DNA from 3 places in the Enterobacter sp. AC1 genome. Region 1 is predicted to be linked to each of the others. Evidence: predicted binding sites of a transcription regulator. Region 1 holds the regulator's gene; each other region holds the start of a gene.
What was found. The regulator LexA, encoded in region 1, represses DNA repair genes until DNA is damaged. The targets are predictions, from matches to a motif close to TNCTGTATGTACATACAGNA.
Positions count from the first base shown of each region.

Region 2: M2433_RS09350 (DinI-like family protein) is a predicted target of LexA. The motif match lies at 1,416-1,435, and genes of this name have one in related genera.
Region 3: metR (HTH-type transcriptional regulator MetR) is a predicted target of LexA. The motif match lies at 969-988, and genes of this name have one in related genera.

Region 1 is NZ_JBNDIZ010000010.1:69,130-71,398, reverse strand. It holds gene plsB (glycerol-3-phosphate 1-O-acyltransferase PlsB) at 1-222, opposite strand, end outside; gene M2433_RS21405 (diacylglycerol kinase) at 377-745, shown strand; gene lexA (transcriptional repressor LexA) at 854-1,462, shown strand; gene dinF (MATE family efflux transporter DinF) at 1,526-2,269, shown strand, end outside.
Region 2 is NZ_JBNDIZ010000002.1:936,209-938,477, forward strand. It holds gene M2433_RS09345 (AlbA family DNA-binding domain-containing protein) at 1-1,078, opposite strand, end outside; gene M2433_RS09350 (DinI-like family protein) at 1,454-1,687, shown strand; gene M2433_RS09355 (hypothetical protein) at 2,059-2,269, shown strand, end outside.
Region 3 is NZ_JBNDIZ010000013.1:58,269-60,537, reverse strand. It holds gene metE (5-methyltetrahydropteroyltriglutamate--homocysteine S-methyltransferase) at 1-904, opposite strand, end outside; gene metR (HTH-type transcriptional regulator MetR) at 1,020-1,973, shown strand; gene M2433_RS23135 (carboxylate/amino acid/amine transporter) at 1,861-2,269, opposite strand, start outside.

The sequences.
Region 1 (2,269 bases):
AACTTCCAGCGGTTCAAGCGGGTCAGGTAGGTCATGCGCCAGACACTGGGCGCGAAGCGTCAGTAAGTCTGCCTTCGAGTTATAAGGCAAAACGTACATAATAGGACGCGACGTATCGAGCCCCAATTCCAGCGCGGGTTCCGCTGGGATAGACTTGCTTTTTACCAGGATGCTTAATGGTAAATTAAGTAATTTGTAGTAAATTCGTGGCCAGCCGGACATAAACGATGTAAAGCCTCTGGTTAATAATGCAATTGCGGCGCAAGGATAACAGAAAGCGCGCAAAATTTCTGTTGTTACCCGTCATACTTCAAGCGGCAGCGAAACGCGCTACAGCTATAGTTACTGACGCTATTTCCAATAAAAGGTTCTTTTAATGGCCAATAATACCACTGGGTTAACTCGAATCATCAAAGCCGCCGGCTATTCCTGGAAAGGTTTCCGCGCCGCGTGGATCAATGAAGCCGCTTTTCGACAGGAGGGCGTCGCCGCTATCATCGCGGTGATTATCGCCTGTTTCCTTGATGTTGATGCAATAACACGCGTTCTTCTGATCGGCTCCGTGCTTCTGGTGATGATAGTGGAAATTCTTAATAGCGCTATTGAAGCTGTTGTTGACCGTATCGGATCTGATTTCCACGAACTCTCTGGCCGGGCAAAAGACATGGGCTCTGCTGCCGTGTTGCTGTCAATTATTACTGCCGTTATCACCTGGGTCACGCTGCTTTGGTCACATTTCCGATGAGCCTCGAGGAATAATTAAGTCCCTGGTTTTTTGTGCAGTTTTTGGTTCCAAAATCGCCTTTGACTGTATATACTCACAGCATAACTGTATATACACCCAGGGGGCGGAATGAAAGCGTTAACGACCAGGCAGCAAGAGGTGTTTGATCTCATCCGGGATCATATCGGCCAGACGGGTATGCCACCCACGCGTGCGGAAATCGCGCAGCGTCTGGGCTTCCGTTCGCCGAATGCTGCCGAAGAACACCTGAAAGCCCTGGCACGTAAGGGCGTGATTGAGATTGTTTCGGGCGCGTCACGTGGTATCCGCCTGCTGGTGGAAGAAGAGACGGGCATTCCGCTGGTGGGGCGCGTTGCTGCTGGTGAGCCTTTACTGGCACAGCAGCATATTGAAGGCCACTATCAGGTCGATCCAGCCATGTTCAAACCGAGCGCTGATTTCCTGCTGCGCGTAAGCGGTATGTCGATGAAAGACATCGGTATTCTTGACGGCGATCTGCTTGCGGTTCACAAAACGCAGGATGTGCGCAACGGCCAGGTCGTGGTCGCACGCATTGATGACGAAGTGACCGTTAAGCGCCTTAAAAAGCAGGGTAATACCGTCCAGCTTCTGCCTGAAAACAACGAGTTCTCCCCGATTGTGGTGGATCTCCGTGAACATAACTTCTCTATCGAAGGATTGGCGGTTGGGGTTATTCGCAACGGTGAATGGCTTTAATCTCCTCCTGGCAGGCTACGGCTCCGCTGTAGCCTGATTCATTTCCTGCTCCCGGTATTTTTCATGTCACTGCTGACGGCATCCGATAAGGCATTGTGGCGTCTTGCTCTGCCGATGATTTTCTCCAATATCACCGTGCCCTTGCTGGGTCTGGTCGATACTGCCGTTATTGGTCATCTTGATTCGCCTGTTTATCTTGGCGGCGTGGCGATTGGCGCGACGGCTACCAGCTTCCTGTTTATGCTGCTGCTCTTTTTGCGCATGAGTACCACCGGACTGACCGCACAGGCTTATGGCGCAAAAGATCCGCTGCGTCTGGCTCGCGCGCTGGTGCAGCCGCTGATACTTGCGCTTGGCGCAGGGGCGCTAATCGTTTTACTGCGCGCTCCCCTGATTGAGCTTGCGCTCAATATCGTTGGCGGCAGCGAAGCGGTACTGGAGCAGGCGCGACGTTTCCTTGAAATCCGCTGGCTCAGCGCGCCCGCCTCGCTGGCTAACCTGGTTCTGCTGGGGTGGCTCCTGGGCGTACAGTACGCCCGTGCACCGGTGATTTTGCTGGTGGTGGGTAACCTTCTCAACATTGTGCTGGACGTCTGGCTGGTGATGGGTCTGCATATGAACGTGCAGGGTGCGGCACTGGCAACCGCGATTGCAGAATACGGAACCTTTATTATTGGTTTGTGGATGGTCTGGCGCGTTCTGGCGATGCGCGGGATCTCCCTTACGCTGCTTAAAACTGCCTGGCGCGGGAATATCCGGAAGCTGCTGGCGCTCAACCGTGACATCATGCTCCGCTCGCTGCTTCTC
Region 2 (2,269 bases), on a different contig from region 1:
TTGCAAACTCCTGCTCAATCGGCGTGGCTAATTCACCGCCTAAAACACGCAAGCAAATGCGAATACGCCCGGGACCTTCCGGCAAAATTGCAATTAACTCCGAACTAGCTTGCTCCCCAGGTAATAGAGATCCTAAGCGAATGTGGCATTCAGGAATCTGGGCACCTTCAATTATCTCTAGACTGTTATCTCTGTTAAACAATGGACCGCCTTTAAAGGTCCCGCTGTTTAGTATGTTCCTGGTAGGGTTTGGCTTTTCAGGCAAATCACTTTCTGGGATTACCTGCACATGGGAATCTGTTGTCTCAATAGTTAGTTCAATTTTGGCGTTGGACAACTGCACGCCAGACCGATTGAGAAGTACTAGTCTAAGCACAGTAAGCGCTTTATTTATTCGCATGTACTCTGCGTATTCGCGGAAGAAATCCCTGTTGTCCATGTAAATGCTTGAAATATCGGGCATGTCAAAAGGCCCTAATGATTTTGAGGGCCTTTCGTAGTCTGGAAATTCCTCAGTGAAATGAAGGTAAGTGTGGGTAAAGTTGAGGGGAAGAGTGTCATTATCAGGTGTCCGCAGGGATAGCTCGATTTTCATCTCTGCACGACCATTGTCTTCATGCCCCATCGCGATGGTTTCGACAGGTTCGGCTTCATCAGTGCTGCTTCCTCTTCGGACATAAACAACATTGCTTTTGAGTTTTCCGTAAGGACTCGTGAGATAAAATGGGCGTTTCTGTTTTGGGATTGAAATGATGCCGATGGTCTTGCCTTCATACAGATGTTCCTCATAGCTGAATGTAAGCTTCGGCTTCACCTTGCTGTTCACGAACTGCTGGATTCGAGAGTCATCAATAGTTTCATGGATTCCAACTACCTCCGCAGGATTGGGACGCTGATCTTTGAACCCCAACAGGATATATCCAGTGCCATCACGCCAGGAGTTAGCTATAGCGAGAATATCTTTAAGTAGTTCTGATTTATCGTTCTCAGAGCCATTGGTAAAGCGGTACTGGGCAGATTTGAAGTCAATATCAGTTCCCTCGCTCTTATAGCGCAGCATACTTAATAAATTGTGCATTTTTGTTCCCATGCTTTGGTTTTATAAACACATTATAAATAAATCGCCGTACGAGTGTTAGGTATGAAGAACAGCGTTGATCTGCTCTACGTTGAGCCACGCAAACTGTTATTAGCACAGATGTAATTGGCGAAAAGTGGACCTACAACTGATGCGACCGTTCTAATTTTCAAGTTGCTAAGCGCTGAACTTGTTGCTCGCTCTCAATACTGAGTTTGCTAAAATCAATAAGTTATCGGATTTTTCAAAGGTCGCTTATAGAGTCTTTTTTTCAACAGTTGAGCTTTGTATTCGCATTTCGTGCGGTTAAAGCGTTGATCAAACACATATAGCGGTGTACTGTATGGATATACAGCTGCAGGGGCGGAGGAATTTATGAAAGTTGAAGTAACCATTGATCATACTAAAGAACTTCCTAAGGGCGCTCTCCCGGTGCTGGAAACAGAATTATTAAAACGACTCCAGAATCACTTTGATGTGTGCAGTCTGGTCATACGTCGTGCAGGCTCGGATGGCTTAAGTGTTTACGGTGGCAAGAAGGAGGTTAAGAAGAAGATTGAGGAAATCCTCCAGCAGACCTGGGAAAGTGCAGACGACTGGTTTTATTGATACAGCATGCAGAAATTTTCCAGTTTGGAGGGGAGATTGGTGGAACAAAAAGAAGAATTACCAAACAAGGGCTATGCGGTCATCAGGTGCAACGATGGGGTTATCGTTGCGCGACTGCACTCATTTCCTGATAGTGGTCGTGCACTCATGTACAGACGCGGGGATGAGGTGTCATTCATGCCGTTACAGGATGATGAGATAGTGGGAACACCGACACTCTTTACGCAGATTCTCAAAAATTTAGGATATCGGATACCCCCCGTCGTGGAACAAAAAACCTAATAAGCACCTTAACGTGTATTGCATTACCCAGTAAAGTGATATACTCACTTAGAAGAGTAAGCCCTTAGATTATACAACGGAGTGCATAAATGTCTGATACAAACGTAAACATAAATGCAAATACAAATACAAATGTAAATGAAAATAATGAAGCTCCTAGAAACAATCCTCCTGTTATGCCTTTAGGCATGAGATTTGGGATTGCATCAGATATTTGTTTCATGGATTTACTGGATCATCATAATGATGGGAGTGGGAAATACTGCTTTTATTCTATAGCGTTAACTAAAGGTCATGCCC
Region 3 (2,269 bases), on a different contig from region 1:
TGAGATCGGCGCGCCAGACGTTACGGCCGTTGATCAGGCCAGCGGAGAGCAGCCAGTCCGCTGGCAGGCGCTTGTGCAGTTCCGTCACGTCATCTTTACCGTGTACGAGGTCAATGTGCAGGCCCTGAACCGGCAGCGCGGTAATGGTCTTCTGGTTCGGCGTCACGCCTTCAAAATAGGTGGTCAGCAGGAGTTTTACCTGACCGGTCAGCGCGTCATACGCCGGATTGAAGGCATCGAGCCACTCCTGCGGCAGTTCGAGCACCAGCGCGGGTTCGTCGATTTGCACCCACTGAATGCCGCGTTTGCCCAGCTCAATCAGCACCTGTTTGTAGACCGGCAGAATATCTTTCAGCAGGCTGAGGCGGTCAAACTGCTCGCCCTTCACTTTACCCAGCCACAGGTACGTTACCGGCCCGAGCAGCACCGGTTTCACCTGGTGGCCCAGCGCCAGCGCTTCGTCCACCTCATCCAGAAGCTGCGTCCAGGTTAGCCTGAACTGCTGGCCTTTTACGAACTCCGGCACCATATAGTGATAGTTGGTGTTAAACCACTTGGTCATTTCCGCCGCTGCCGCAGGCTCACCCGTTGGCGCACGGCCACGGCCGATGCGGAACAGGGTATCGATATCTACCGATCCATCTTTGTTCTGATGACGAGCCGGCACGTTGCCAAGCAGCAGGCTGGTCGTCAGAACATGGTCGTACCAGGCGAAATCGCCCACCGGCAGCAGGTCAATACCCGCCTGTTTTTGCTGATCCCAGTGACGGGCGCGCAGTTCGCGTCCTACCGCCAGCAGTTCTTCACGGGTGGCGTTACCCGCCCAGTAGCTTTCTTGCGCTTTTTTCAGCTCGCGACGCAGGCCAACGCGAGGAAAACCGAGAGTGTGATTGCGGATTGTCATGGTATGCCCCTTGTGAAATTCGTTATTTAGACGTCCAGATGTTTACACATCTATAATTGGCAGGTACTGTATATTCCTCAAGCGCAAAATGTTCATGGCGAAGTGAAGGACTTTCATGATCGAGATAAAACACCTGAAAACGCTACAAGCGTTGCGGAACTGCGGCTCGCTCGCGGCGGCGGCGGCCACGCTGCACCAGACCCAGTCCGCCCTTTCTCACCAGTTCAGCGATCTGGAACAGCGCCTTGGATTTCGTCTTTTTGTGCGTAAGAGCCAGCCGCTGCGCTTTACGCCTCAGGGCGAGATCCTGCTGCAGCTGGCGAATCAGGTGCTGCCGCAGATCGCCAGCGCGCTGCAGGCGTGTAACGAACCGCAGCAGACCAAACTGCGTATCGCCATTGAATGCCACAGCTGTATTCAGTGGCTGACCCCCGCGCTTGAGAACTTCCGCCAGAAGTGGCCGCAGGTGGAGATGGACTTTAAATCCGGCGTGACGTTCGACCCGCAGCCCTCGCTGCAGCAGGGCGAGCTGGATCTGGTCATGACCTCCGACATACTGCCGCGCAGCGGCCTGCACTATTCGCCGATGTTTGATTATGAAGTGCGCCTGGTGCTGGCGCCGGATCATCCCCTGGCGGCTAAAACGCGCATCACGCCGGAAGATCTGGCGACAGAAACGCTGCTGATTTACCCGGTTCAGCGCAGTCGTCTGGATATCTGGCGTCACTTCCTGCAGCCCGCAGGCATTAGCCCGCAGCTGAAAAGCGTGGATAATACCCTGCTGTTGATTCAGATGGTGGCGGCCAGAATGGGTATCGCAGCGCTGCCGCATTGGGTGGTGGAAAGTTTTGAACGCCAGGGTCTGGTGGTCACCAAAACCCTGGGTGAAGGACTGTGGAGCAGGCTGTACGCCGCCGTGCGCGATGGCGAGCAGCGTCAGCCGATTACAGAGGCGTTTATTCGCTCAGCGCGGAACCACGCGTGCGACCATCTTCCGTTTGTGCGGAGCGCGGAGCGACCCAGCGTCGATGGACCCACAGCGAAGCCAGGATCACCGTTCCCCCAATAATGAAGCTCGGCCAGTGCGGCTGTTGCTGCCAGATGGCGAGGTTGACCAGCAGCCCTGCCGGGACATGCACGTTGTTCATGATCCCCAGCGTACCGGCGTCTACCTGCGTAGCGCCGTAGTTCCACATGAAGTATCCCAGCCCGGAAGCCACCACGCCCAGCCAGACCAGAACGCTCCACTGCACGGTGGTAGTCGGCAGTTTTTGCGGGTTGCCGAGCATAAACCACGCCACCACCGCGACAATCGCGGCCCCCATATAGAACCAGGCGAACGCGTTGTGCTGCGGCATCGGACGG